Regions from separate parts of the Rhizobium sp. 01N48 genome, predicted to be linked through region 2. Evidence: predicted binding sites of a transcription regulator. Region 2 holds the regulator's gene; each other region holds the start of a gene.
What was found. Region 2 encodes PhoB, which activates phosphate uptake and scavenging genes when phosphate is short. Its sites were predicted from a motif close to TGTCATNNANCTGTCAT; they were not measured.

Region 1: phnC (phosphonate ABC transporter ATP-binding protein) is a predicted target of PhoB. The motif match lies at 4,068-4,084, and genes of this name have one in related genera.
Region 3: AC1DOG_RS16420 (inorganic phosphate transporter) is a predicted target of PhoB. The motif match lies at 4,641-4,657, and genes of this name have one in related genera.
Region 4: AC1DOG_RS20435 (UDP-2,3-diacylglucosamine diphosphatase) is a predicted target of PhoB. The motif match lies at 3,345-3,361, and genes of this name have one in related genera.

What each region holds. Positions count from the first base shown of each region.
Region 1 is NZ_JBFTQT010000006.1:158,176-165,720, forward strand. Features, by position in the region: gene phnK (phosphonate C-P lyase system protein PhnK) at 1-237, shown strand, start outside; gene phnL (phosphonate C-P lyase system protein PhnL) at 303-1,013, shown strand; gene AC1DOG_RS13985 (DapH/DapD/GlmU-related protein) at 1,010-1,627, shown strand; gene AC1DOG_RS13990 (DMT family transporter) at 1,690-2,613, opposite strand; gene rsgA (ribosome small subunit-dependent GTPase A) at 2,873-3,892, shown strand; gene phnC (phosphonate ABC transporter ATP-binding protein) at 4,203-5,048, shown strand; gene phnD (phosphonate ABC transporter substrate-binding protein) at 5,136-6,047, shown strand; gene phnE (phosphonate ABC transporter, permease protein PhnE) at 6,118-7,098, shown strand; gene phnE (phosphonate ABC transporter, permease protein PhnE) at 7,098-7,545, shown strand, end outside.
Region 2 is NZ_JBFTQT010000003.1:401,581-409,125, reverse strand. Features, by position in the region: gene AC1DOG_RS08415 (substrate-binding domain-containing protein) at 1-999, shown strand, start outside; gene pstC (phosphate ABC transporter permease subunit PstC) at 1,153-2,634, shown strand; gene pstA (phosphate ABC transporter permease PstA) at 2,631-3,953, shown strand; gene pstB (phosphate ABC transporter ATP-binding protein PstB) at 3,968-4,783, shown strand; gene phoU (phosphate signaling complex protein PhoU) at 4,827-5,540, shown strand; gene phoB (phosphate regulon transcriptional regulator PhoB) at 5,577-6,260, shown strand; gene AC1DOG_RS08385 (GcrA family cell cycle regulator) at 6,343-6,888, opposite strand; gene AC1DOG_RS08380 (aspartate aminotransferase family protein) at 7,316-7,545, shown strand, end outside.
Region 3 is NZ_JBFTQT010000008.1:70,059-77,603, reverse strand. Features, by position in the region: gene AC1DOG_RS16455 (LacI family DNA-binding transcriptional regulator) at 1-24, shown strand, start outside; gene AC1DOG_RS16450 (cytochrome P460 family protein) at 43-555, opposite strand; gene AC1DOG_RS16445 (alpha/beta fold hydrolase) at 565-1,614, opposite strand; gene AC1DOG_RS16440 (winged helix-turn-helix transcriptional regulator) at 1,765-2,142, opposite strand; gene AC1DOG_RS16435 (SDR family oxidoreductase) at 2,249-3,307, shown strand; gene AC1DOG_RS16430 (addiction module antidote protein) at 3,439-3,762, shown strand; gene AC1DOG_RS16425 (TIM barrel protein) at 3,752-4,534, opposite strand; gene AC1DOG_RS16420 (inorganic phosphate transporter) at 4,704-6,305, shown strand; gene xylA (xylose isomerase) at 6,385-7,545, opposite strand, start outside.
Region 4 is NZ_JBFTQT010000012.1:19,164-26,708, forward strand. Features, by position in the region: gene AC1DOG_RS20420 (MlaE family lipid ABC transporter permease subunit) at 1-41, opposite strand, end outside; gene dgcA (N-acetyl-D-Glu racemase DgcA) at 140-1,123, shown strand; gene AC1DOG_RS20430 (MFS transporter) at 1,075-2,295, opposite strand; gene AC1DOG_RS20435 (UDP-2,3-diacylglucosamine diphosphatase) at 2,466-3,278, opposite strand; gene AC1DOG_RS20440 (NADP-dependent malic enzyme) at 3,533-5,845, shown strand; gene AC1DOG_RS20445 (DUF2865 domain-containing protein) at 5,974-7,089, shown strand; gene bluB (5,6-dimethylbenzimidazole synthase) at 7,103-7,545, opposite strand, start outside.

The DNA.
Region 1 (7,545 bases), on a different contig from region 2:
GGTCTCGACGTCTCGGTTCAGGCCCGCCTGCTCGATCTCGTTCGCGGCCTCGTCAACGATCTCGGCCTTGCCGCCATCATCGTCACCCACGACCTCGCCGTCGCCCGCCTGCTGTCGCACCGGATGATGGTGATGAAGGACGGCCACGTCATCGAGCATGGCCTGACCGACCGGGTGCTCGACGATCCCCGCGAGCCCTACACCCAGCTCCTCGTCTCCTCGATCCTGCAGGTATAGTTGAGAGCGCAATCCGTAAGCCGGCTAAGCTCACGGATTGTCGCCAGAAACCAGGGAAGTCAATCATGGCAACGCCACTCGTTGTTTCGGAAGTCTCCAAGAGCTTCACCATGCATCTGCGCGACGGCATCAAGCTACCCGTCGTTTCGGATGTCTCCTTCTCCGTCGCCTCGGGCGAATGCGTCGTGCTCGGCGGCCCCTCGGGCATCGGCAAGAGTTCGCTGTTGAAGATGATCTACGGCAATTACGCGGTCGATAGCGGCCAGATCCTGGTCAAGCACCAGGATCGCATCGTCGATCTCGCCACCACCGATCCGCGCACCATCATCGAGGTGCGCCGCCGCACACTCGGTTACGTCAGCCAGTTTCTGCGCACCGTGCCGCGCGTCGCGGCCATCGATGTCGTCGCCGAGCCGCTGGTCGCCCGTGGCACGAAGGCGGATGTCGCGCGCGAAAAGGCAGCCGAGCTGCTTGCCAAGCTCAACCTGCCGGAAGCGCTCTGGCAGCTCCCCCCCGCCACCTTCTCCGGCGGCGAGCAGCAGCGCGTCAACATCGCCCGCGGCTTCATCACCGATCACACCATCCTCCTGCTCGACGAGCCGACCGCTTCGCTCGACGCAAAGAACCGCGCTGTCGTCGTCGAAATGATCGCCGAGAAGAAACAGAAGGGCGTCGGCCTGCTCGGCATCTTCCATGACGAGGAAGTGCGCGAGGCCGTCGCCGACCGCATTCTCGACGTGCAGAAGTTCTCGCCACGGAGGCCGATCGCAGCATGAGCCGCAAGATTGGCCTTGAGCCCTATATCCACGAGACCGCCTCGGTGAACAATTCGACGCTCGGCCGCTACACCGAGCTGTCGGAGCGCTGCCGCATCGATGAGGTCGGGCTTGGCGATTACTCCTACGTCATGCAGGACGGCGCCATCTGGTGCGCCACGATCGGCAAGTTCGTCAACATCGCCGCCTCCGTGCGCATCAACGCCACCAACCATCCGACCTGGCGCGCCACGCTGCACCACTTCACCTACCGCGCCGCCGATTACTGGCCGGACGCGGACATGGAGACGGAGTTCTTCGAGTGGCGCCGCTCCAACCGCGTCACGATCGGCCATGACGTCTGGATCGGCCACGGCGCCACGCTGCTGCCGGGCGTCAACGTCGGCAACGGCGCCGTCATCGGCGCCGGCGCGGTGGTCTCCAAGGATGTCGCACCCTACACCATCGTCGGCGGCGTACCCGCCAAGCTGATCCGGGAGCGCTTTCCGAAAGAGATCGGCGAGCGCATGGACAGGCTCGCATGGTGGGATTGGGAGCATGACCGGCTGCGCGTGGCGCTCGCCGACTTCCGCGCGCTCAACGCCGAGGATTTCTTGGCGCGATACGAGGCCTGAGCCGCCTATCCCTTTGCATCAAACCTCTCCGGCGCGAATGGATCACCATTCGCGCCGGGGGCTTAGCCGAGGCTGATCAGCGCCGTGCCCGCGATGGCAAGTGCGGCCCCGCCCCAGGCATGCGCACGCGGCATCTGTCCGCTGCGCAGCCACACCATCGGCAGAATGACGACAGGCGTCATCGAAGACAGCGTCGAAACGATCCCGACATTTCCGGTCTTCAGGGCCGCCATCAGAAGCGACATTCCGAGCGCCGTACCGAAGAAGGCCGCGGTGGCCGCAAGGCCGAAATCCCGCGCTCGAAAACCGATCGCCTGGGCCCGCACCCGAGGGAGCGCCAGAAGCGCCCAGAAGCAGATCACCGCCAGCCCGGAACGCACCGCCATCGCCGTGAAAGGCTCGACACCGGCAGCCATCGCCGGCCGCGCCGTCAGGCTCCCCAGCGCCTGCCCGAGCGCGGTGATGACGCCGAGCGTTATCCCGACCATGGACACCGGCGGCGTAGAAGGTGCCGGCTCCGCGATCGGCTCGCCATCGGCAAGCGGGATCATCGGCGCCGGCCGACGCCGGCGAAAGCCGATGGCAATCACGATGCCGCAAAGAATGAGCACGACCCCGAGCCCCTGTCGCAGATCGATCGTCTCGCCCAGCGCGACATAGCCGAGCACCAGCGCGAATGGCGAGGCCAGCGAGAACAGCAGCGCCGTCACGCGCGGCCCGGCCGTATAGATCGCCGCGAAATAGGTGGTGCTGGCAATCACGATCCCGAACACGCTGGAGGCTAAGAGCGACCCGAGCTGCCAAGCCCCAAGCGTCGCCCACCCGCCGGCAACAGTCGCCGCCAGCGCCGTCATCACGAAGGCCGCGGTCAGCTGCCAGCGCGCAAGCTGCATCAACGGCACCCGCCCGTTGAGCTCGTTGATGAACATCGAGCTGAGCGCGATGCAGGTGGCCGAACCGATTGCGAAGGCTTCCGAGACGAACATGGAGATTTCCTTGAGGGGCAACGCAGCTTTCAGGAAAGTCTCGCGGGAAATCAAGACGCTATGAGGCGCGAACGGCACCAATCTCTGCCGGTGACTTGGCTGTCCAATAACAACAGGGATCGGCCGTCGTTTCCCGCCCAGATGTATCGCTGTAGCAAACCCCATATCTTCCCGCCGAAGCTTCCGCTAATGTCCGCGCCACGACACGTCCCATCACGGAGCCAGCCTTGACCCATACGCCGCAGTCCCCGGTGAACCTTTGACGACCGATCACGAAGCGACATTCCTGGCCTCGCTCGGCTGGTCCGAATTCTTTTCCGATCAGCTGACGGATGACGATCATGGTCTCATCCCCCGTCGCATCGCCGAAGTGCATCGCAGCCGCCTGAGCGTCACCTCGCTAGACGGCTTGATCCGGCTCAAGATTTCGCATCAGCTGAATACGTCCGAATTCGCCGTCGGCGACTGGGTGATGGTGGATCCCGAGGACGACAGGCTGGTGCGCCGGCTGGAGCGCCGCACGCTGTTGCAGCGTCGCGTCGAGGGACGTCAGGGCCAACAGCTCGGCGCCGCCAATGTCGATACGCTCCTGATCGTCACCTCCTGCAACGCCGATTTCAACGTCGCCCGCCTCGAGCGCTACATGGCGCTCGCCAACCAGGCCGAGACAACGCCCGTCATCGTGCTGACCAAGGCCGACCTCGCCCCTGATGTCGCGGAATACGAAGCCCAGGCGAAAGCGCTGCAGCGCGATCTCGCGGTGGTCGTGCTCAACGCCAAGAGCGACGATGCCGCTGCAGCGCTTGGTCCATGGAGCGGCTTCGGCCAGACGCTCGCGCTGATCGGCTCCTCCGGCGTCGGCAAGTCGACGCTGGTCAATGCGCTGGCCGGGCTGAGCGGCGAGGGCTCGCAGGCAACCGGCGGCATCCGCGAACGCGACGCCAAGGGCCGCCACACCACGACCGCCCGCTCGCTGCACGCCATGGAAGGCGGCGGCTGGGTCATCGACACGCCGGGCATGCGCACGCTCCACGTCAGCGATGTGCAGGAAGGGATCGAGCAGGTCTTTTCCGAGATCACCGAGCTTGCCGAACACTGCCGCTTTCGCGATTGCACCCACGACCACGAACCCGGCTGCGCCGTCCAGGCCGCCGTCAAATCCGGCACGCTTGCGCCCGAGCGTCTCGCCCGCTGGCGAGTGCTGCGCGACGAGAACGACAAGAATACCCCGAAGATGACCGGGCCGAAGGGCAACAAGGTGCTGCAGAAGCGGCGGTGAGGGGTGAGGCGTGGGCGCGGGAACCGTGCGCCAAGCCATGGCGTCACTAGCCATGACTATGGAAATCTAATGTTTTTCACTAGACTTCGCCATGCATGGCTAGACTTCGCTTGAACTTCGGGAAAATGCCGTAGAAGTGCACCGCATTCACCACACCCCACGCCTGTCACAGAATTGTGACCCCACTGTCACGTTTCAATCCACAGTAGCCCCGTTTGTGACAGCACTTACACAAAACTGACATTGGAGCTTCACGGACCGGGCCTAATGCACTCCCTCATATCGCGTTTGGGCTATGAGGAAGAGCATGATGTTCGAGCTGAAGAATGTCACCCGTCAATTCGGCAAGAAGATCGCCGTCGATAGTGTGACGCTTGACATCCCTCAGGGCCAGATGGTCGGCATTATCGGCCGTTCGGGCGCCGGCAAGTCCACGCTTCTGCGCATGATCAACCGCCTGCAGGAGCCGAGCTCCGGCTCGATCCATTTCAACGGCACCGAGGTGTCGGGCCTGCGCGGCAAGTCGCTGCGCAACTGGCAGCGCGATTGCGCCATGATCTTCCAGCAGTTCAATCTCGTGCCGCGCCTCGACGTGATGACCAATGTCATCCTCGGCCGTCTCAACCATCGCTCCACCGTGCTTAGCCTGCTCGGCGTCTTCACCCGCGAAGAGCGGGTGCAGGCGATCGCGGCGCTTGAGCGTATGGGCATCGAGCAGACGGCGCTGCAGATGGCCGGCACGCTCTCGGGCGGCCAGCAGCAGCGCGTGGCGATTGCCCGCGCTCTCATGCAGGCGCCGAAGATGCTGCTTGCCGACGAGCCGATCGCCTCGCTCGACCCGCTGAACGCCAAGATCGTCATGGACGCGCTGCGCGATATCAACGAGCGCGAAGGCATCACCGTCATCACCAACCTGCACACGCTCGACACCGCGCGCAGCTATTGCGAGCGCATCGTCGGCATGGCCGGCGGACGGGTCGTCTTCGACGGCAAGCCGTCCGAACTGACGGCCGACGCCGTCAACGAAATCTACGGCACCGACAAGAACGGCGCCGGCATCGACGAGACCATGACGTCCACCAGCCTTGATAACATCAAGGGCAAGCAGCAGGACGCCGTATCCCGCGTGATGGCCGCCTCCGCCGTCATGCGCTGACAAGTTTCCGGCCGGGGGAAAAAGCCGGAAAAGCACAGCTCCCCAGTAACTCAAAGTCACTGACAAACGTCACCAAAGGAGACTACCATGTCTGCGTTCCGCAAGATCCTGATGGCAACGATCGCCATCGCCACCGTTGCAGGCCAGGCCTACGCTCAGGACGTCAAGGTCCTGCGTATCGGCCTCGACGGCGGTGAAAACGAAGCCGACCAGGTTCGCCGCACCGAGTGCGTCAAGCCGGGCCTCGTTGCCGCCACCGGCGTTTCGGAAGTCCAGATCTTCCCGTCGCCGAACTATAACGGCGTCATCCAGGGCCTGCTGGGCGGCACCATCGACCTCGCTGTCATGGGCGCTTCCTCCTACGCCTCGATCTACCTCAAGGATCCGAACGCCGTTACGCCGGTTCTGACCACCAAGCAGGAAGACGGCTCGACCGGCTACTACTCGATCATGGTCGCCCGCAAGGATTCGGGCATCAAGACGCTCGCCGACGCCAAGGGCAAGAAGCTCGGCTTCGCCGATCCGGATTCGACCTCGGGCTACCTCGTCCCGAACGTCTCGCTGCCGAAGGATGTCGGCATGCCGGTCAAGCAGTACTTCTCTGAAACCGGCTTCGGCGGCGGCCATGAGAACCTCGTTCTCGGCGTTCTCGACAAGAAGTTCGACGTCGGCACCACCTTCGGCTCCGCCACCGGCGATTGGGCCCAGGGCTACACCTCTGGCAACCTGCACATCATGGTCACCAAGGGCCTGCTCGACATGGACGATATCGTCCAGGTCTGGAAGTCCCCGCTGATCCCGAACGGCCCGCTGATGGTTTCCAACAAGCTGCCGTCCGACATCCAGAAGAAGGTCACCGCCTACTTCGCCGAACTGCCGAAGACCGACAAGGGCTGCTTCGACAGCTTCACCGGCGGTGGTTACGTCGATTGGTCGCCGGTCGACCAGTCCTTCTACCAGACGATCATCGACGCTCGTAAGTCGGTTATCGGCGGTTGATCCGAACCTCTGAATAAACTCGCGGCGGCATCATCATGGTGCCGCCGTTCGTTCAACAAGGATGCTCAACATGGCGCACGTGGCCGAACCCGACCACATGGGCGGACTGCAGCAAGGCTCCCGCACAATTCTCGATCACTACCAGCAGCAGGTCCGGACACGGCGTATCTACACCGTGATCTCGATCGTTGTGTTCCTGATCGTCCTCGGTGCCTCGCTCGATTTCGCCAACAGCGCCAATTCGGGCAAGTTCTTCGAACGTCTGCCCTATCTCTTCGATTTCATGAAGCATTTCGTGCCGGACAGCCCGCTGGAGATTTTCAGGGCCATGTTCGACCTGCCGTCGCCCTATGCCGATGGCTCGATCAAGTATGATTACGTCAGCGACCGCGTCTACATCACCGACAGCTTCTATATCCCGAATTTCTTCTACCAGCTGGCGATCACCATCAACGTCGCCATCGTCTCGACCATCCTCGGCGCATCCGGCGCCTTCGTGCTCTGCTTCTTCGCCTCGACCAATCTGGTCGGCGCCGGCGCCACCCGCTGGGTCGTGCGCCGCATCATGGAAATCCTGCGCGCCTTCCCGGAGATCGTCATCGCCGGCCTGCTCGCCGCCATCCTGTCGATCGGCCCGATCTCGGCCATCATCGCGGTGTCGATCCACACCATCGGCGCGCTCGGCAAGCTGTTCTTCGAAGTGGTCGAGAATGCCGACATGAAGCCGGACGAGGGCCTGCGCGCATCCGGCGCCAGCTGGCTCGAGCGCGTCCGCTTCGCCATCCTGCCGCAGGTCATGCCCAATTTCGTCTCCTACACGCTGCTGCGCCTTGAGATCAACGTGCGCGCCTCCACCATCATCGGCGCCGTCGGCGGCGGCGGTATCGGCGAGGTCTTCAGCCTGGCGATCGGCCGCGATCACGCCGCCAAGACCTATGCCATCATCATCCTGCTTCTGATCACCGTCGTCTGCGTCGACCAGTTCTCCGCCTGGCTCCGCCGCCGCATGATCGGCAAGCAGTCCTTCGAATTCGGCCGAGGAGCAGCCTGATGTCGTCGCTCACAGTCAACGCCGCCGATCGCCAGCGCCTGCTGGACAATTATCCCGAAGTCTTCCACCGCAGCTTCATGCAGCGCTGGGGCCTCGCCCTCATCGCCGGCCTCGTCATCATCTACCTCGCGCTCGCATTCAATTTCTTCAAGGTCATCCCGACCTTCGTCAACGGCAATTGGGATCGCGCCTCGATCTATGTCCAGGACTGGTATTCCTGGCGCGCCCAGCCGCGCCTGCGCTTCGTCGATGGCAAGGTCGTGCCGCAGTGGACCAGCCGCGGCCAGTATCCGAAGGACGCCATCATCGCATGGATGCTGCCGACCGCAGCCGGCGGCTACACCGTCACCTACGGCAGCGATGCCGACCGCATGGAAGTGACGCCTGAACGTGTCGACGTCTATCTCGGCGGCAAGCTCTATCCTGTCGAGATCACCAAGGATCGCG
Region 2 (7,545 bases):
GCTTCCGCCGCTTTCGCAGGCGCGGCTGTTGCTCGCGACCAGGTCCAGGTCAGTGGTTCGTCCACCGTTCTGCCTTACGCCAAGATCGTTGCCGAAACTTTCGGCGAAACCTTCAAGGACTTCAAGACGCCGGTCGTTGAATCCGGTGGCACCGGCGCTGGCCTCAAGGAATTCTGCAAGGGCGTAGGCCCTGACACGATCGACGTTGCCAACGCTTCGCGTCCGATCAACGCCAAGGAACTGGAAGCCTGCAAGACCGCCGGCGTTACCGACATCCAGGAAGTCAAGATCGGCTACGACGGCATCGTCTTCGCAACCGACTCGTCCAACCCTGACGTCGCTTACGAGCCGGCCGACCTCTACAAGGCTCTCGCTGCTCAGGTTGTTGTCGACGGCAAGCTCGTCGCAAACCCCTACAAGAAGTGGTCTGAAGTCAACTCGAAGCTCCCGGCTGTTGATATCGCTGCCTACATCCCCGGCGAAAAGCACGGCACCCGCGAAGTGTTCGAGCTGAACGTTCTCGCTGCTGGCTGCAAGGATAGCGGCGCTCTCGACGTGATCTCCAAGGAAATCGCTGACAAGGCTGCTCAGAGCAAGGCTTGCGTTGCAGTTCGTAAGGACGGTGCTGCAGTCGACATCGACGGCGACTATCCGGAAACGCTGGCACGCATCGCTGCCAACAAGACCGGTGTTGGCGTATTCGGCCTTTCCTTCTACGAAAACAACGCTGACAAGCTGAAGGTCGCTACCGTCAAGGGTATCGTTCCGAGCCCGGAAACGATCGCTGACGGCACCTACCCGGTTTCCCGTCCGCTGTTCTTCTACGTGAAGAAGGCTCACCTGGGCGTTATCCCGGGCCTGAAGGAATACGTAAACTTCTTCGTATCCGACCAGATGGTTGGCCCTGACAGCCCGCTCGTCGAGTACGGTCTGGTTGCTGCTCCGGACGCTGAGCGCGAAGCGACCCGCAAGGCAGTCGAAGACGGCAAGACCATGTAATAAACTTTGCCGGCGCGATCCAAAGGGTCGCGCCGGCATCGCCTTTGTCCGCTCTAAGGGAGCGGTGAAGCTGAACTACTCCATGATTGGAAGCCGAAATGGCCGAAGCGCCGTTTCGCTCTTGGGGGCCGAGGGCCTGGGGGACCTTAACGAATGAGTACATCCGTCTTACTCTTGTGCCTCGTTGTGCTTGGCGCGGTTGCCTTTGTGGCAGCACGCAGCCGCGCGACGGCGCTTGCCGGAGGTAAATCCTCGGCACTGCACTCCCGGCCTGGCTACTACGGTGCCTATGCCGCAATCTGGGCTATCCTGCCTGCGCTCATCGTTCTGTGCGCCTGGCTTGCGATCAGCCCCTCCATTATCGAATCCTCCGTTCGCGGCGGCTTTCCCGAAGACGTCAAGGCTCAGTCTGCGGCTCAGCAGAACCTGAACTACGGCATGGTCAGCGCCATCGCCCGCGGTTTGCCTCAGCTCGCGAGCGAAGACGTTGCCGCAGGCGTCGGCGATCCCGCCGGTCTCCAGGCCAAGCTCGCCGCCAAGGGCGTTCCGCTCGCCGGCGTTCCGCAGCCTTACATGATCGAAGGCGCTCAGAAGCTGAACACCGAGAGCGGCATCAGCCGCTTGATCATGACGCTGGTCGTTCTCGCGCTCGGCGTTGCCGGTGGCTTCTATGCCCTGCGCGAAGTCGCTCCCCGTTTCCGGGCCCGCAACCGCGTTGAACGCGTCATGCTCTGGGGGCTGCTGCTCGCATCCTCCATCGCGATCCTGACCACTGTCGGCATCGTCATGTCGATGCTGACGGAAGCAGCCCACTTCTTCGCTGAAGTTCCGGCCGCCGACTTCTTCTTCGGCACCGTCTGGGATCCGCGCTTTGCCGGCGCCGGCAGCTCGTCCTTCGGCCAGTTCGGTCTGATCCCGCTGCTGCTCGGCACGCTCTACATCGGCCTCGTTGCCATGCTGGTCGCTGTTCCGGTCGGTCTCTTCGCGGCCATCTACATGGCGGAATACGCGGCTCCCAAGGTTCGCGGTATCGCCAAGCCGCTGCTCGAAGTGCTGGCCGGTATCCCGACCATCGTCTACGGCTTCTTCGCCCTCATCACCGTCGGCCCCTTCCTGCGCGACCTCTCGTCCCAGGTGAACGGCCTTCTGACCGGCGACTACAGCAACTTCATCCAGGCACAGAGCGTTCTGACCGCCGGTATCGTCATGGGCATCATGCTGATCCCATACGTCTCCTCGCTGTCTGACGACATCATCACCGCCGTGCCGCGCGCCCTGCGTGACGGTTCCCTCGGCCTCGGCGCCACGCGTTCGGAAACGATCAAGAAGGTCGTTCTCCCCGCCGCCCTGCCAGGTATCGTCGGCGCTCTCCTGATGACCGCCTCGCGCGCCATCGGCGAGACCATGATCGTCGTGCTTGCGGCCGGTGTTGCAGCCCGCATTCAGATCAACCCATTCGAGCCGATGACGACGGTGACGGTCAAGATCGTCAACCAGCTGACGGGTGACCTTGAGTTCACCTCGCCGCAGACGCTGGTTGCCTTCGCGCTTGGCATCACGCTGTTCTTCATCACGCTTTGCCTTAACATCTACGCGCTCTTCATTGTGCGCAAATACCGGGAGCAGTACGAATGACGGACGTTGTTTCCTCCGGACAGGGCGTCGTCGTCTCCAAGGCGCCGGCCCGCCGCGACATCGGCATCAAGCGTCGCTACGCCGCCGAACGCCGCTTCCAGGCCTATGGCATCGCTGCCATCTCCTTCGGTCTGATCTTCCTGGCCATCCTGCTCACGACGGTTATCCGTCAGGGCTACACGGCCTTCGCGCAGACCTCGATCACCCTGCCGATCGAGTTCTCCGAAAAGGTGCTCGACCCCAACAACAAGCGCGCCACCGACCCGTCGGTGCTGATCGCCGCCAACTATCCGGTGCTCATCCGCGACGCCATGGTCAAGACGCTCGGCATCAATGCTGAGAGCCGTCCGGAAACGCGTGATGCCACCGCGATGATCTCCAAGGGTGCACCGATCGTGCTTCGCGACATGGTCGTCGCCGACCCGTCGCTCATCGGCAAGACGGTCAACGTCACGCTTCTCGCCGACGCCAACGTCGACTCGGCCAACAAGGGCCAGATCGACCTGACGGTTGACGAGAAGAACCGCAAGGTCAACGACCGCCAGGTCGGCTGGATGCAGCAGATGGCCGCCAGCGGCACGCTCCACAAGGAGTTCAACACCGGCCTCTTCGTCAACGGCAACTCCAGCCGTCCGGAAGCCGCAGGTCTCGGCGTCGCCCTCATCGGCTCGCTTTACCTGATGCTGATCGTTCTTGCCCTGTCGCTGCCGATCGGTGTCGCCGCTTCGATCTATCTCGAAGAGTTCGCGCCGAAGAACAAGCTGACCGACCTGATCGAGGTCAACATCAACAACCTCGCGGCCGTTCCCTCGATCGTCTACGGTCTGCTCGGTCTCGCCGTCTTCATCAACTTCGCAGGCCTGCCGCGCTCCGCGTCGCTGGTCGGCGGTCTGGTGCTGACGCTGATGACGCTGCCGACCATCATCATCGCCACCCGCGCAGCCCTGCGCGCCGTGCCCCCTTCGATCCGCGCAGCCGCTCTCGGCCTCGGCGCTTCGAAGATGCAGATGGTGTTCCACCACGTCCTGCCGCTGGCAATGCCTGGCATCCTGACCGGCACCATCATCGGTCTGGCGCACGCGCTCGGTGAAACCGCGCCGTTGCTCCTGATCGGCATGGTCGCCTTCGTTGCCAATGCGCCTGCCACCCCGATGGATCCCTCCACGGCTCTGCCGGTGCAGGTTTACATGTGGGCAAACGAAGCCGAACGCGCCTTTGTCGAGCGCACGTCCGGCGCCATCATCGTCCTGCTCCTGTTCCTGATCGTCATGAACCTCGGAGCCATTCTCTTGCGTCGTCGCTTTGAGCGCCGCTGGTAAACGGAGTAAACATCATGAACATGTTGACGGAAGCAGCAGTTGAGAAGGCGCTAGACCAGAAGATGAATACCATTCCGTATAAAATGATCGGCCAGGACGTCTCGGTTTACTACGGCGAGAAGCGTGCGCTTTTCGACGTGAAGCTGAACATCCGCGAAAACACCGTGACGGCTCTCATCGGTCCATCGGGCTGCGGCAAGTCCACCTTCCTGCGCAGCCTGAACCGCATGAACGACACGATCGACAACTGCCGCGTTACCGGCAAGATCACGCTTGATGGCGATGATATCTACGATCCGGATATCGACGTCGTCGAACTGCGCGCCCGCGTCGGCATGGTGTTCCAGAAGCCGAACCCGTTCCCGAAGTCGATCTACGAAAACGTCGCCTACGGCCCGCGCATCCACGGTCTCGCCAAGGCGAAGGCCGACATGGACGTCATCGTCGAGCAGAGCCTGCAGCGCGCCGGCCTGTGGAACGAGGTCAAGGACCGCGTGCATGAAGGCGGCACCGGCCTCTCGGGTGGTCAGCAGCAGCGTCTGTGCATCGCCCGCGCGATTGCCGTCAGCCCCGAAGTCATCCTGATGGACGAGCCCTGCTCGGCGCTTGACCCGATCGCGACCGCCAAGGTCGAGGAGCTCATCCACGAGCTGCGCGAAGCCTACACGATCGTCATCGTCACGCACTCGATGCAGCAGGCAGCCCGCGTTTCGCAGCGCACCGCCATGTTCCACCTCGGCAACCTCGTCGAGGAGAACGATACCGACAAGATGTTCACCAACCCGGATGATCCGCGCACCCAGGATTACATCATGGGCCGCTTCGGTTGATCTCCGAAACCGGTAAACCTCAGGACATTCAAGGATAAGCCCCATGGCATCGACACATATCTATTCCGCCTATGACGATGATCTCAAGTTCCTGACGCGCCGCATCTCCGAAATGGGCGGCCTCGCGGAACAGATGGTCGGCGACGCCGTTCGCGCGCTCGTCAACGGCGACACTTCGCTCGCCCAGAAGGTCATCTCCGACGACGTGATCCTCGATCACGCCGAGCGCGAGATTGGCGAAAAGGCGATCATCACCATCGCCCGCCGCCAGCCGATGGCCGCCGACCTTCGCGAAATCATGGGCTCGATCCGCATCGCGGCCGATCTCGAGCGCGTCGGCGATCTTGGCAAGAACACCGCCAAGCGCGTCATCGCGGTTCAGAGCACGGGCGTTCCGCGCAAGCTCGCCCGCGGTCTCGAGCATCTCTCCGAACTGGCGCTCGTCCAGCTCAAGGAAGTTCTCGACGTCTACACCAGCCGCGTTGCCGATCGTGCCAAGTCGATCCGCGAACGCGACGAGGAAATCGACGCGATGTACACCTCGCTGTTCCGCGAGATGCTGACCTACATGATGGAAGATCCGCGCAACATCACCAGCTGCACGCACCTTCTCTTCTGCGCCAAGAACATCGAGCGCATCGGCGACCACGCCACCAACATCGCAGAGACCATCTACTACATGGCTACCGGCGCCCAGCCGGAAGGCGAGCGTCCGAAGGACGACACCGCCAACACCGTCGGCGCGGTCACGGAATAAGCGTTCCGGACCCACGCCCCCAGGAGACCGAGACGAATGATCCCAAGAGTAGCAGTCGTTGAAGACGAAGAAGCACTGAGCGTGCTTCTTCGCTATAACCTTGAGGCCGAAGGCTTCGAAGTCGATACCATCCTTCGCGGTGACGAGGCCGAGATCCGGCTGCAGGAACGCACGCCTGATCTTTTGATCCTCGATTGGATGCTGCCCGGCGTATCCGGCATCGAGCTCTGCCGTCGCCTGCGCATGCGCCCCGAGACGGAGCGCCTGCCGATCATCATGCTGACCGCCCGTGGCGAGGAAAGCGAACGCGTTCGCGGCCTGTCGACCGGCGCCGACGATTATGTCGTCAAGCCGTTTTCGACGCCTGAGCTCGTTGCCCGCGTCAAGGCGATGCTGCGCCGCGCCAAGCCCGAAGTGCTCTCCTCGCTGCTGAAGTGCGGCGATATCGAGCTCGATCGCGAAACCCACCGCGTTCACCGCAAGAGCCGCGAAGTCCGCCTCGGACCGACCGAATTCCGCCTGCTGGAATTCCTGATGTCGTCGCCGGGCCGCGTCTTCTCCCGCTCGCAGCTGCTCGATGGCGTCTGGGGCCATGACATCTATGTCGACGAACGCACCGTCGATGTGCACGTCGGCCGCCTGCGCAAGGCGCTCAACTTCTCCAACATGCAGGATGTCATCCGCACGGTTCGCGGCGCCGGCTATTCCATGGAAGCGTAAGGCGCTTCCATTCCATCCGATCCAACGAAAAACGGGCCCCGCGAGGGCCCGTTTTCTTGTGTTCCTTATCCGGCTTTCCGGGTCATGCGACCCGGTTGGCTGCCTTGCGGCGCTCGTTGACCGGCTGGTAGGCCATGCGCTGGTGGTAGGTGCAGTATGGCGAGTTGTCAGGGGACTCGCAGCCGCAGAAGTGGAAATCGTCAGTCAGCGGATCGCCGACCGGCCACTTGCACGTACGCTCGGTCAGTTCCGTAAGGCCGAGGCGGCGCGAGATCGGAACGACAACGTTGGAAGCCGGACGGTAGCGGACTTCCTCGATCGCATCGATGTCCATCTCTTCCTTGAGAGCCACTGCGCCCTGCGGGCGGGCAACGGCGCGGCTTGGCGAGATGCGTGCGGAATTGAAGTTGCTGGCAGCGCGCGGGGTCGAAACCGCCGGGCGCTTCGGCGCTCTGGTCGCGGTCGTCGTGCCGCCGGCCTTGGCGCGGCCAGGCAGGTTCAGGCGGTGGACCTTGCCGATGACGGCGTTGCGGCTTACACCGCCAAGTTGTGCCGCAATCTGGCTGGCGCTCAAGCCTTCGGCCCAAAGCTTCTTCAGTCTTTCAACGCGCTCGTCTGTCCAGTTCATGCCCTGTCTCCGCCTTATTGCGTTGGTGTAGGCAGAATCCTTCACCCATGGCACGGACGTGTCCGGACCAAGAAACGCTTGCTCGATTTTGGTGACTAGTTCCGCCGCATGCAGTCTAGTAATTGAGTTTTAACCTAGAGTGAGGGCGACTCCGTGACAAGAGTCGGTTGAATCGCGGCGAATCGATTTCTCGGTTTTCCCCAACTTGCTGGGTGGTAGAGTCATTTCTGCAACATTAGCTGTTGATAGCTCGCCGGCGCCCCGATGCTTGCTTGACGCATGCGGCAAAAGCTCAGTTTTGTTGACATCGCACTGCGAAAAGACAATAGTGCCCCTCGCCGCCGAAAGGCGGCATTTTTCATTTCCGGGCACCCGCTTTTTAGCCGGAGTCCGGGCCTTTGTTGAGCGAATGACAGGAGATCGCGCCATGGCTGAAGCCGCGCCGCTTTATGATACCTACTCTCGTGCCCCGCTGCGGTTCGAGCGAGGAGAGGGCGTGTGGCTGATCACCGAAACTGGCGAGCGATATCTCGATTTCGGCGCGGGCGTTGCCGTGACCTCCGTCGGCCATAGCCATCCGCACGTCGTCGGCGCGCTGAAGGATCAGGCCGAGAAGGTTTGGCACCTCTCCAACATTTACGAAATCCCCGGCCAGGA
Region 3 (7,545 bases), on a different contig from region 2:
TCGAAGCAGTGGTCGAAGCGCTAGCGCAAAACGCGATATCGGCTACGGCGCATAGCGCGTAAAGACATAGTCGTGATTGTTCACGCGCGCCTCGTGACAGGCAAAACAGGTCTCGTGCTGAGCCTGGTCGGCTGGAACGCCGTTGATGAACCTTCCAAATCCCCAACCGCCGGACGCGGCGTATTTCTTCGCATCCTTGACCATGACCTGCACCGTTGTTGCCGGACCGGGGACCGAGGCAGGCGCGAACTCGGCCGATGGCGTGCGCTTCCAGGCGAGCTTGACGAGCACGCTGCCATCAGGAAACGGAAGCGTGCCATCGCGATAGGCCTTGACGGCGATATTGTTGCCGACGACCACGCGCAGCTCGTTCAAAGGCGCATCCTCGAGCGCCGGCGCGATCAACTCCCACTGCCGGTAGCCGTCAGGAAGGGCGACGCCGTAGATCGGCGAGACCGGCTTGGCGGCAGGCGTCTCGCCGGCGAGCGAGCCGATCGCAAAGACGGTGCCGCCGACAGCGGTGGCGGCGGCAAGCAGCATGATTTTCCCTGTCATGGCAGCCACTCACGCAAGCTTATCGGCATCGATGATCGCCTGTGCGAAGGCCGCGGGTGCTTCTTGCGGCAGATTGTGACCGATGCCGCCGGTAATCGTCCGATGCTCGTATTTGCCGGTGAACTTCTTGGCGTAGGAGGCAGGCTCCGGATGCGGCGCGCCGTTGGCATCGCCTTCCATGGTGATAGCAGGCACGCCGATATCGGGCAGCTTCGCGAGCTTGCGCTCCAGCGCATCGTATTTCTTCTCGCCCTTGGCGAGATCGAGCCGCCAGCGATAATTATGGATGGTGATCGCGACATGATCCGGATTTTCGAAAGCTTTCGCCGTGCGATCGAAAGTGGCGTCGTCAAAGTGCCATTGCGGCGAGGCAAGCGTCCAGATGAGCTCGGCGAAATCGTGCCTGTTGGCATCATAGCCCGCACGCCCGCGTTCGGTGGCGAAATAGAACTGATACCACCAGGAGAGTTCCGCCTTCGGCGGCAGCGGCTTTTCGTTGATCGCTTGGCTGCCGATCAGGTAACCGCTGACGGAGACCATGGCCTTGCACCGCTCCGGCCAGAGCGCCGCCATGATATTCGCTGTCCGCCCGCCCCAATCATAACCGCCGATAACCGCACGCTCGATCTTCAGCGCATCCATGAAGTCGATCATGTCGACGGCAATCGCCGCCTGCTGTCCATTGCGCATTGTCTTCGAAGACAGGAACCGCGTCGTCCCGTAGCCGCGCAGATAGGGAATGAGCACGCGATAGCCGGCATCGGCAAGAACCGGCGCGACATCGACAAAGCTGTAGATGTCGTAGGGCCAACCATGCAGCAACAGCACGGCGGGTCCATTGGCCGGACCGAGCTCCGCGTAGCCGATATCGAGCACACCCGTGTTGACCTGCTTCAGCGCCGGAAAGGACGTATTCGTGCCCGGCTTGACCGACGCAAGCGCGCCACTTCCCGCTCCCGCAGTCTGCGCACGCACAGTGCCGGCGATGCCGACAGCGGCGGCAGCGAAGGCCGCGGCGCCAAGGAAGCGGCGGCGTTGGTGATTGGTATCATCGGACATGGGGGCCTCTCGATTGTCGGTTGCAGGAGAGCGCGAATGCTCATCCTGAGAGCTAGCGCGGGCCCCAACGGACCGACAGGCAACCGACGTATGAAATGGCCTATATGTTGGTATAGAGCACGGACGCGCCCATGCGCGGCAACGACAGGTTCAGTCCTTCTCCGCCCGCCGTTCGGCCAGGCTGTCGAGCGCATCCGCATTGGCCCGCCCCCAGCCGTAGAGCAACTCGATCGGCTCCACGAACCGCTTGCCAAGCGGCGTCAGCGTATAGTCCACGGCGGGCGGCACCGTTCCATAAACACGGCGCGTCACCAGCCCGTCCGCCTCCATGTCGCGCAGCGTCTGCGTCAGCATCTTCTTCGATATGCCGGGAAGGCTTCGCTGCAGCACGCCGGTGCGCGCGCAGCCGTCAAGCCGCGTGTCCAGCACATGCAGGATCATGCTCGTCCACTTGCTGGAAAAGATCTCCAGCACGCGGCGCGGCGCGCAATCCTCGCGCCATTCGTGATCGGGTGAGCCGGCTCGCATGTGGTTACCTCAGGGTGTCTATGTCTCGAATGGGTGCCTTCTAGCGGCAAACGATCGAAATGGCTACATGCGGAAAAACAGCCCGAAAACATCAGGAGACAAGCATTTGAACAAGGCATTGATCGCAGGCGCAAGCGGCATCGTCGGCAGCGCCACGGCGGAACTCTTGAGCGGCAAGGGCTGGCAGGTCTTCGGCCTCGCGCGCAAGCCGCAACAGGCGCCGGGCGTGCAGCCGCTTGCCGCCGACCTGCTCGATCCCGCATCGCTCAAATCGGCGCTTGCCGATGTCGCCCCCACGCACATCGTCATTTCCACCTGGCTGCGGCAGCCGACGGAAGCGGAGAACATCCGCGTGAACTCGGCCATGGTCCGCAATCTGCTCGATGCCGTCAGGCTCTCGGGCTCGGTGCGCCACGTCGCGCTCGTCACCGGCCTTAAGCATTATCTCGGCCCCTTCGAAGCCTATGGCAAGGGCAGCCTGCCGCAGACGCCGTTCCGCGAGGAGCAGGGCCGTCTCGACATCGATAATTTCTATTACGCGCAGGAAGACGAAGTCTTCGCCGCCGCTGCCCGCGACGGCTTCACCTGGAGCGTCCACCGTCCGCACACCATCGTCGGCAAGGCAGTGGGCAACGCCATGAACATGGGCACGACGCTCGCCGTCTACGCCAGCATCTGCAAGGAAACCGGCCGCCCCTTCCGCTTCCCCGGCGTTGCCGCGCAGTGGGAGAGCCTCACCGACATGACCGACGCACGCCTGCTGGCGCGCCACATCGAATGGGCATCGACGACACCAGCCGCCGCCAACCACGGCTTCAACGTCGTCAACGGCGACGTCTTCCGCTGGAGCTGGATGTGGGGTCGGATCGCCGCGTGGTTCGGCATCGAACCGGTCGCCTTCGACGGCGTGGTCCGCCCGCTAGAACAGCAGATGGCCGACGACGCCGACCTCTGGCGCGAAATCGCCACGCGCCACGGCCTCGCCGAGCCTGATCTCAACCGCCTGTCCTCACCCTGGCACACCGACGCCGATCTCGGCCGGCCGATCGAGGTGGTCACCGACATGTCGAAAAGCCGCCGCATGGGCTTCCTCGACTATCAGCCCACCGACGACGCGTTCTTCGACCTGTTCAAGCAACTGCGGGCCGACCGGTTGGTTCCTTAAGCTTCGCCTTCGCCAAACGCGGATCATTGACGGATTGTCGTTTTAAAACGACAATCCGTCATGTTCTGGCTTCAGCCAGAAGCGTGATATCGCAGAGGCAAAACGGCTGTTCAGCGAATGGAATGAAAACAATGGCTGAGAAATTCACCCACTACGATCCGGCCGATGACCTGACATCGGACGAAGCAATTGCCGTCTTCATCGAGGAAGCGTTCGAGACCGAGGACGCCGGCTATATCGCCCATGCGCTGGGCGTCATTGCGCGCGCCAAGGGCATGACCCAGATTGCCAGTGAGACGGGGCTTTCCCGGGAGCAGCTCTATCGTTCCTTCAGCGCCGAGGGCAACCCGACGCTGAAGACGACGCTATCCGTCATGAAGGCGCTCGGTATCGGCCTGACGGCAAAAGTGCCGGCGCACACCGATCGAGAGGCAAAAGCCGCCGCTAAACCGTAAACGCCTCGCGGAACGCCACAAGCGCCGCTTCGGGGTCACCCGACGCAAACGCCTCCATACCGACGGGCCCGGCATAGCCCATCGCCTTCAAGGCCCGCGCGATACCTTTCCAGTTCACCTCGCCGGTTCCCGGCTCCATGCGGCCGGGGACGTCGGCGACCTGGATTTCGCCGATCCATGGCAGGCTCTTGCGGCAGAGCTCGATCAAGTTCCCCTCGCCGATCTGCGCGTGATAGAGGTCGAGATTGAGCCGCAGGCGCGGGTGGTCGATGCTCGAGACCAGCGCCAGCGTGTCCTCGGCGCGGCCGAAGGGCACGCCCGGGTGATCGACATCAAGGTTGAGGTTTTCGAGAGTGAAGACCACGTCCTCCTCCTCCGCCATGTCGACGATGCGGGCGAGCGTGTCGCGCGCCTTCAACCACATCTGACCTGTCACCACCTCGATCGGCTGCACCGGCAGGCCGCCTTCGCCCAGCCCGGTTCCGTGCAGGTTGAGACGCTGCACGCCGAGCCGCTTGCCGACCTTGGCTGTCTCGCGCGCCGTCTTCAAAAGCTCCGCCGCCCCCTCGTCATCCGTCAGCCGGCCGGTGAGATAGCCGTTCATGATGGTGAAGGTGGCGCCCGTCGCCTCGAGCTTGCCGAGATGATGCTCCGGCCAGTTCCACAGCCCGACGCCGAAGCCCATTTCCTTCAGCCTGGAAGCCCGCCATTCGATCGGTCGGTCGCGCCAGATCATCTCGGCGCAGGCGGCAAGTTGGAAAGGCAAGCTCATGTGATCCTCCCGATCATGCATGCTGATGTCTGTTCGCAATAGAGCCGAGATCGCGGTCAGCCGCAATGCGACATCGCGTGCCATGCCGGCACATGGAATTGACGATTGTCATGAGAGGTTCACGCAGCAGGCATAACTCGAAGGGACGGCTTCTGAGAGAGGAACTGAGATGGCTGACATCACCAACGAGACTATTCACCGGGATCACGAAAACCATCCGCTGCACGGGTCGGCTTCGAAAAAGTGGTTCCTTCCCGTCATCATCATCCTGCTTGTCGCCGGTCTCGGCTATGTCGGTTACGCGCTCGGGCGCGACCTCACCAGCGTTGCCGCCGTTCCCTGGATCATGCTCGGCCTGGCGTTGCTCATCGCGCTCGGCTTCGAGTTCGTCAACGGTTTCCACGACACCGCCAACGCCGTCGCGACAGTCATCTACACCCGCTCCATGCCGGCTGAACTTGCCGTCATCTGGTCGGGCTTCTTCAATTTCCTCGGCGTCATGATGTCGAGCGGCGCGGTCGCCTTCGGCATCCTGGCGCTGCTTCCGGTCGAGCTCATCCTGCAGGTCGGCTCCGGTTCCGGCCTCGCCATGGTCTTCGCGCTCTTGATCGCCGCCATCCTCTGGAACCTCGGCACCTGGTATCTCGGCCTGCCGTCCTCGAGCTCGCACACGCTGGTCGGCTCGATCATCGGCGTCGGCCTCGCCAACCAGTTCCTGGCGCCGGCGGGAAGCGCCACCAGCGGCGTCGACTGGTCGCAGGCGACCAATATCGGCCTGTCGCTGCTGATCTCGCCGCTGATCGGCTTCGGCCTCTCCGCCGTCCTGCTTCTGGTCATGAAGGTGCTCGTGCGTAACAAGGCGCTCTACGAGGAGCCGAAGGGCAACAACCCGCCGCCGCTCTGGATCCGTGGCCTGCTGATCTTCACCTGCACCGGCGTCAGCTTCGCCCACGGATCGAACGACGGCCAGAAGGGCATGGGCCTGATCATGCTGATCCTGATCGGCCTCGTCCCCACCGCCTTCGCGCTCAACCGCACCCCCGACGTCAACTACCTCGAAGCCTACAAGAGCGCGTCGGCCCAAGTGGAAACCGCGCTCGGCAAATATGTGAAGCCTGGTGCTGCCGCCGGCGATTTCCGCGTCGAGGTCAGCAATGCCGTGAAGAACAAGGTCTGGACGGACGCAACGACACCGGCGCTTCAGCAGTTCATCCACGCCACGAGCGCCGAAGTCGCCGCCTTCCCGACGCTGGAGGCCGTGCCCACGCATCTGGTCAGCAACGTCCGCAACGACATCTACCTGATCGGCGAGGCCCTGAAGCTGATCGACAAGCAGAAGCTGCTTACTATGGAGCCGGCCGACCTGCAGGCGGTGAGCGCCTATCACAAGGCGGTCGACAACGCGACCAAGTTCATCCCGCTATGGGTCAAGATCGCCGTCGCCATCGCGCTCGGCCTCGGCACCATGGTCGGCTGGAAGCGCATCGTCATCACCGTCGGCGAGAAGATCGGCAAGACCCACCTGACCTACGGCCAGGGGGCAGCCGCCGAAGTCGTCGCCATGGTCACCATCGGCGCCGCCGACCATCTCGGCCTGCCTGTTTCGACTACCCACGTGCTCTCGTCGGGCGTCGCCGGCACAATGGCGGCGAACGGTTCCGGCCTGCAATGGTCGACGGTGCGCAACATGTTGATGGCCTGGGTCCTGACGCTGCCCGCGTCCATCGCCATCGCCTTCGTGCTCTTCATCATCCTGCGTCAGGTGTTCTGAGGCGTGAGCCGATAGCGCAATTGAAAAAGCCGGGAAGCGAATGCTCCCCGGCTTCTTTGTTTCAACAATCCGCTACCGATCAGACGTAGCGGTTGACGACGTTTTCGAGCAGTTCCTGCTGGCCGGACTTCGGCTGCGGGTTGATGTCCTGGCTCTCGACGCGCGCCGTGATCTGCTCTAGCGAATATTCGCCGCGCAGCATCTTCTGGCTTTCGGCCGAATCCCAGCCGGCATAGCGGTTGGCGAGCGGCTGCGACAGCGCTTTGTCCTCGATCATCTTGGCGGCAGCCTTCAGACCACGGGCGCAGCAATCCATGCCGCCGATGTGACCGATCAGCAGGTCGGCCGGATCGAGTGACTGGCGGCGCAGCTTGGCGTCGAAGTTGGTGCCGCCGGAGGTGAACCCGCCGCCTGCCAGAACCTGGTAGTAAGCCAGCGCCATCTCAGGAACGTTGTTCGGGAACTGGTCGGTATCCCAGCCGGACTGGTAGTCGTTGCGGTTCATGTCGATCGAGCCGAAGATGCCGAGCGCGTTTGCGAGCGCCAGCTCGTGCTCGAAGGAATGGCCGGCAAGGATCGCGTGGCCCTGCTCGATGTTGAGCTTCACTTCGTTTTCGAGGCCGTTCTTCTTCAGGAAGCCGTAGACGGTCGCGACGTCGTAATCGTACTGGTGCTTGGTCGGCTCCTGCGGCTTCGGCTCGATCAGGATCTGGCCCTTGAAGCCGATCTTGTGCTTGTACTCGACCACGAGGTTGAGGAAGCGGCCCATCTGGTCGAGCTCGCGCTTGAGGTCGGTGTTGAGCAGCGTCTCATAGCCTTCGCGACCGCCCCACAGCACGTAGTTCTCGCCGCCGAGCTTCATCGTCGCGTCCATGCAGGTCTTTACGGTCGCGGCGGAGAAGGCGAAGACATCGGGATCGGGATTGGTTGCGGCACCCGACATGAAGCGGCGGTTGGAGAAGAGGTTCGCCGTGCCCCAGAGCAGCTTGGTGCCCGTCGCGGCCTGCTTCTCGGCGAAGTAATCGACGATCTCGTTCAGGTTCTTGGTGTTTTCGGCGAAGTTCTTGCCCTCGGGGCGCACGTCGGCGTCGTGGAAGCAATAATAGGGCGCGCCGAGCAGCGAGAAGAATTCGAAAGCGACGTCGGCCTTCAGCTTCGCAGCCTTCATCGTGTCTTCGAACCACGGACGCAGGAACGTCTGCCCACCAAAGGGATCGCCGCCCGGCCATGTGAACGTGTG
Region 4 (7,545 bases), on a different contig from region 2:
GCGTTACGGTTCTCGGACTTCAAAATGCTTGTGTCTCTCAAGGCTTACGGCGACATTGCCGACTCGCGAACATAGCGTCGCGGCGTTGAGGCAATATAACGATGCCGCACCAGATTTCCATGCTTGCAGGATTGCATTTATGCCACGGTCACTTGAAATTCAGACGGACTCTTTTCCGATTGCGGGCACTTTCACCATCTCGCGCGGCACCAAGACGAGCGCGGAGGTGATCCTCTGCACGGTGAGCGAGAACGGCGTCTCCGGCCGCGGCGAATGCGTCCCCTATCGGCGCTACGGCGAGACGATGGAAAGCGTCGGCGCGCAGATCGAAGCCATCAGGCCGCTGATCGAGGCCGGCCTCTCCCGCGCCGACCTGCAACAGGCTATGCCACCGGGTGCCGCCCGCAACGCCGTCGATTGCGCCCTCTGGGACCTTGAGGCCAAGCAAAGCGGCACCTCGGTCGCGGCCATGCTCGGCCTCACCGCCCCGCATTCGCTGACGACAGCCTACACGATCTCGCTCGGAGAACCCGAAGTCATGGCCGAGCACGCCCGCGCCAACGCGGCCCGCGCGCTGCTCAAGGTCAAGGTCGGCACAGGTGACGACGAGAGCCGCATCCGGGCGGTGCGTGCTGCGGCCCCCAACGCCGCCATCATTCTCGACGCCAACGAAGGCTGGCCGGAGGATCGCCTCGCCCACCATCTGCGGGTCGCCGCCGAATGCGGCGTGGCGCTGGTCGAGCAGCCGCTGCCGGCAGGCAAGGACGAGCTGCTAGCCGAGATCGACCGCCCTATCCTCGTTTGCGCCGATGAAAGCGTCCATCACACCGGCGATCTCGCCAGCCTGCGCGACCGCTATGATGCCATCAACATCAAGCTCGACAAGACGGGCGGCCTGACCGAGGCCCTGGCGATGAAGCGCGAAGCTGAGCGGCTCGAGTTTCAGATCATGCTCGGCTGCATGGTGGGAACCTCGCTCGCCATGGCGCCGGCCGTGCTTCTGGCCCAGGACGTGGCTTTCGTCGATCTCGACGGCCCGCTGCTTCTTGCCCGCGATCGCGAACCGGGCCTGCGTTACGCCGGTTCGCTCGTCTTCCCGCCGGAACCGGCACTCTGGGGCTGAAGATAATAGGCGACGATAATCAGCCCTAGCCCCAGCACCGCCGTCAGCGCCATGATGTAGTAGCTCGCCATGCCAAGTGCTGCGTAGATGTAGCCCGACGCGATGGTCATCAGCCCCATGAACATGCCGTTATAGAAGAAATAGGCACCCTGCGCCGACGATTCCTGCGTCGCCTGCACCGAGGCGAGGATCCGCCGTTGCACGCCAGTGTGGACGAAGGCGTAGCTGAAGGCATGTAGGCACTGCAGCAGGAAGAAGCCGACGAAGCCCCACTGCATGGGAAACAACAGCCACCGGCAGACGCAGACCGCGGCGCCGACACGGATGAGCGTCCAGGCATCGAAACGTCGGCTGAGCCGCTTCGATTGGAAGAACACCGTCACCTCCGCTGCGACGCCAGCGCTCCACAACAACGCGATTTCCGTGCCCGAAAAGCCGAGATCCCGCCAATAGATCGTCGCAAACGCCTGCAGCAGCGCGTGGCTCGATTGCTGGATGGCGACGCCGATGAGCAGCACCAGCAGATGCGGCTGCCTGAGCGAACTGCCGGTCGCCTGCTGCAGATCGACAGGCGTGCCGCGCCGCCGCGTCGGCCCGATGCGCGGACAATAGAGCGCCATCACCATCGTCATGACGAAACCGAAGATCATCACGGGCAGAACCATCTGCCCGCCCCAGTTTCCGATCAGCCGCCCGCCGACGAGCGTCGAGGCGATGAAGGCGACAGAACCCCAAACCCGCATCGAGCCGTAATCGAACCCCCAGCGCCGCACGCCGGAGATGACGATCGATTCGACCACGGGCACATAGGGAGAAAAGGTAGCGCCCTGGATGGTGTAGACGATCAGCACCGGCCAGAACGTGTCGGTCCAGTAGAGCGCGATTGCCGTCAACAGCGACAGGCCGCCGGAAAACACCAGCACATCGGCGCGCTCCTTCATCCGGTCCGCGTACATCGCCACGATCGGTGCCACGAGCACGCGCACCACCATCGGCACGGCGAGGATGATGCCGATCTCGTGGTCGCTGAACTTGTGCATCGCCAGCCAGACGGGAAAGAATGGCAACGCGACACCGTTTACAAGCAGTGGCGCGCAATAGGACAAAGCGCTCAGCAGCCGGAAATGGGCGGGCGCGACCTCTGTAAAAGAGGCATTCGTGGCGGGAATCATCGGTGTGACCTGAAAGGAACCTGCAAGTTGCCTAACACGTCACCTTAATGGCAACCAAGGCGAGATGAGGTCGCCCCAAACCGATTTCAAAAATAAGCAAAAACTGTCGCGAAACGGCAACGGCAGCAGCTGCACAATGCCATTTCGCAACAGCGAAACAATTGGTGGTATCAGGCTGCCTGCTGTGCCGGTTCGCGCTTGCGGTGATCTTCGAGCGCCAGCGGAGCCGGAGCGGCAGCGCCGCCCATGGTGCGCCATTCGATCAGCTCGAACGTGCCGTCTTCGTGCTCGGCGATTGCCGTGCAGCTTTCGACCCAGTCGCCGGTGTTGATGTAACGCACGCCGTCCATGTCTTCCATGACGGCATGGTGGATGTGGCCGCAGATCACGCCGTCGGCACCGCTCTTGCGGGCTTCGTCGGCCACCACCTTCTGGAACTCGCCGATGAAGTTGACGGCGTGCTTGACCTGCAGCTTCGCCCAGGCCGAGAACGACCAGTAAGGCATGCCGAGCTTGCGGCGAATGGCGGCGAGCCCGATGTTGATCATGATCGCCATGTCGTAGGCCCAGTCGCCGAGATAGGCGAGCAGGCGGGCGTTGCGCACCACGACGTCGAACTCGTCGCCATGCAGCACCAGATACTTCTTGCCGTCGGCCGCTTCATGCATCATCCGCTCGGCCACTTCGATGCCGCCGAAGTGCATGCCGGGGAAGTCGCGCAGGAATTCGTCGTGGTTGCCGGGGATGTAGACGATACGCGTTCCCTTGCGCGCCTTGCGCAGCAGCTTCTGGATCACGTCGTTGCATTCCTGCGGCCAGTACCAGCTGCGCTTCAGGCGCCAACCGTCGACGATGTCTCCCACCAGGAAGATCGTGTCGGCTTCGTGGTACTTCAGAAAGTCGATCAGGAAGTCGGCTTTCGCGGCTTTCGAGCCGAGATGGACGTCGGAAATAAAGAGCGTACGGAAGTGGCGCGTATCCATATTGTCCTTCACAAGCATACTGCCCGTGCCCCATGCTTCATCTGTACTTCTGAAAACCAGACTCGTGTTTCAGGAAGATGACACGGCCCGGACCAGGGGGACTTCCGTCACAAATCGCCACGACTTTGCCGTCACGGGTTTTTACATTTGTGCTGTTTTAGCAATAGGAATCAAAATTCTCGCTGTTACCGTCTTTCGATTGATGTATTGAAAGCGCTCCAATGAAAGCATGTGCGACAGCCTGGAGCATTACGATGGATCACAGCGACAAACCGAAGACGGACAACAAAGCGGCAGGCGGCAGCCTCGATGAACAGGCCTTGTTCTTCCACCGTTATCCCCGTCCCGGCAAGATCGAGATCCAGGCCATCAAGCCGCTCGGCAACCAGCGCGACCTCGCGCTCGCCTATTCGCCCGGCGTCGCCGCCCCCTGTCTCGCCATCCGCGACAATCCGGAAACCGCCGCCGACTACACCTCGCGCGCCAATCTGGTTGCCGTGATCTCCAACGGCACGGCCGTTCTCGGCCTCGGCAATATCGGCCCGCTGGCCTCCAAGCCGGTCATGGAAGGCAAGGCCGTTCTCTTCAAGAAGTTCGCTAACATCGACGTCTTCGATATCGAGGTCGATGCAACGACCGTCGATCACATGGTCTCAACCGTCGCCGCGCTCGAGCCGACCTTCGGCGGCATCAACCTTGAAGACATCAAGGCGCCGGAATGTTTCGAGATCGAGCGCCAGCTGCGCGAAAAGATGAAGATCCCGGTCTTCCATGACGACCAGCATGGCACCGCCATCATCGTCGCCGCCGCGATCCTGAACGGCCTTGAACTCGCCGGCAAGAAGATCGAAGAGGTCAAGATCGTCGCCTCCGGCGCCGGTGCCGCAGCCCTTGCCTGCCTCAACCTGCTCGTCACCCTCGGTGCCAAGCGCGAAAACATCTGGGTTCACGACCTCGAAGGCCTCGTCTACGAAGGCCGCGTCGAGCTGATGGACGAATGGAAGAGCGTTTACGCTCAGAAGAGCGACACCCGCACGCTGGCCGAAAACATCGGCGGCGCCGACGTATTCCTCGGCCTCTCGGCCGCCGGCGTCCTGAAGCCGGAACTCCTGGCGCAGATGGCCGAAAAGCCGCTCATCATGGCGCTCGCCAACCCGAACCCTGAAATCATGCCGGATCTCGCCCGCGCCGCCCGCCCGGACGCGATGATCTGCACCGGCCGCTCGGACTTCCCGAACCAGGTCAACAACGTCCTCTGCTTCCCTTATATCTTCCGCGGCGCGCTCGATTGCGGCGCCGTCACGATCAACGAGGAAATGAAGATGGCGGCCGTGCGCGCCATCGCCGCACTCGCCCGCGAGGAGCCGTCCGATGTCGCCGCCCGCGCCTATTCGGATGAAACGCCGATCTTCGGCCCCAACTATCTCATCCCCTCGCCCTTCGATCCGCGCCTCATCCTGCGCATCGCGCCGGCTGTCGCCAGGGCCGCGGCCGATAGCGGCGTGGCGCTGCGCCCGATCGCCGATTTCGACGCCTATCTCGACCAGCTGAACCGCTTTGTCTTCCGCTCCGGCTTCGTCATGAAGCCGATCTTCGCGGCGGCGAAGAATGCCGACAAGAAGCGCGTCATCTTCTCCGAAGGCGAAGACGAGCGCGTGCTGCGCGCCGCCCAGGTGCTGCTCGAGGAAGGCATCGCCAAGCCGATCCTGATCGGCCGTCCGCAGGTCATCGAAACACGCCTGAAGCGCTACGGCCTGCGCATCCGTCCGCTGTCTGATTTCGACGTCATCAATCCGGAAGACGATCCGCGCTTCCGCGAATATGTCGAGCTCTATCTGTCGCTGGTCGGCCGCCGCGGTGTCATCCCGGAAGCGGCCCGCACCATCGTTCGTACCAACACCACGGTCATCGGCGCGCTGGCGCTGAAGCGCGGCGAGGCCGATGCGCTGATCTGCGGTCTCGAAGGCCGTTATGAAAAGCACCTGCGCGACGTCCGCCAGATTGTCGGCAAGCGCCCGAATGTCCGTGATTTCTCGGCACTCAGCCTGCTGATCTCGCAGCGCGGCGCCACCTTCTTCACCGACACCTATGTGACGTTCAACCCGACGGCCGAGGAAGTGGCGGAATCCGCCGTTCTCGCCGCCGAGGAAATCAAGCGCTTCGGCATCACGCCGCGCGCTGCCCTCGTCTCGCACTCGAACTTCGGTTCGCGTGAATCGGAAAGCGCCACGAAGATGCGCAATGCCCTGCAGCTCGTCCGCGACACCGCGCCCGATCTGGAAGTCGATGGCGAAATGCACGGCGAGAGCGCGATCTCGGAAACGTTGCGCAAGCGCGTCATGCCGAACACCACGCTGCACGACGAAGCCAACCTTCTGGTCTTCCCGAACCTCGATGCGGCCAACATCACGCTCGGTGTCGTCAAGTCGATGACAGATGGCCTGCATGTCGGCCCGATCCTGCTCGGCGCGGCCATGCCGGCACACATCCTGGCGCCGTCGGTCACCTCGCGTGGCGTCGTCAACATGGCGGCCCTCGCGGTCGTCGAGGCGTCCCAGCCCGCATGATTTGCCTTGGACGCTGAAAATGCGTTAGGCTCTGAGCGGCAGCTTGTTAAGACAAGCAATGTATATCGAAGGGCGGGCCATGGTCCGCCCTTCGCCATTTGGTATTTGCTCACTGACGGGACGATGCCTTGAAACGCCTCACGCTGGCCGCAGCACTCCTGATTGCCCTTTCCGCCCCTGCCTATGCGCAGTTGGCGCCGATCTGCGGTCAGTTGCGCGCCCGCTTGGCAACCATCCCGGAAACGATCGGTGGAGGAACGTCGCCCGAAATACGCCGCTTCGTCAGCGCCATCACCGAACAGAATCTGGAACTGCGCAAGCTGCGAAGCGACCAGCGCCGCAACGGCTGCAGCAGCGGCAGCATGGTGGTCATCGGCGGCGACAATGCAGGCTATTGCGGTGAACTTGAGCAGGCCGAAGCGAAGATGCTCGACAACATCGCCGACCTGCAGATGCGCCGTGACGAGTTGCGCGCGCAAAGCCCGGACGCCCGTCTGCGCAACGAACTCTTCGCCGCACTCGACGAAAACAACTGCAATGCGCCCGTGCAGCAATATGAAGAGCCGCAATATGCCAACCCGCCCAGCATCGACGATCAGGCGATGCGCAGCGACACCTTCATTCCGCTCGGCGGCGAGCGTCAGCGCTCCTACGAGTTCTCGCCCGGCGGTCAGCCTCTGACGCATCTGAACACGATCTGCGTGCGCAGCTGCGACGGCGGCTTCTTCCCCATTAGATCGAACGCCACTTCCTTCGATTTCGCCCGCGACGCCAACACCTGCCAGCAGATGTGCCCGGGGATCGAAACCGAGCTCTACTATCACGACGTCTCCAGCGGGGAGACGGAGAACATGATCTCGGCCTCGACGGGCGCGCCCTACAGCGCCATGCCGAATGCATTCGCCTACAAGAACCGCAAGCCTGGCGAAAAATCCTCCTGCAGCTGCAATCTGCCTGCCTATTACGAACAGATGCGCCGCAACCAATCTGTAAGCGCCCCGCCGCCACAGAGCTCGATCACCACGATCGAGACCCCGAACACCGCCGCCAAGCCCGAAACCCAACCCGCGCCGCAACAGCCCGCACCCCAGGCGCAGGTCCCCGATCGCCCGTACGATCCCAGTGCCGGCAAGGTGCGCCAGGTGGGGCCGCAGTTCCTCGCCGGCGATCAGGGATCGATCGACCTGAAACACCCCGCCATGCCGGGCGCCCAGCCGCAGCAACCGCCGGCACAGAAGCAATAGCAGGCGTCGCGGGCTATGCGCCCTCGCCCCAGCGATCCGTAAACACCAGCTCCTCCAACGGCAGCCGCTGCCGCCATCCCTTCACGGCGAGCTCCGGCTCCTCATAGAGCCGGTCGACATAACCGACACAGAGCCAGGCGACGATTTCGATCCGATCAGGCACGCCGAGCGCGCGCTTCAGATCCGCCTCGTGGAAGATGCTGACCCAGCCGACGCCGACGCCTTCGGCGCGCGCGGCAAGCCACAGGTTTTGCACCGCGCAGACGGTCGAATAAGAATCCATCCGCCTGTTGTGGGTCCGCCCCAGCACCACGTCGCCGCAGCGATCCGGATCGCAGGTCACGCAGATGCCGACGGGTGCCGTGCGAATGCCCTCAAGTTTCAGGGCGCGGTAGGCCTGCTGCCGCTCACCGGAAAACATCTCCGCCGCCTCTGCATTGGCCTTTGCGAAAGCCT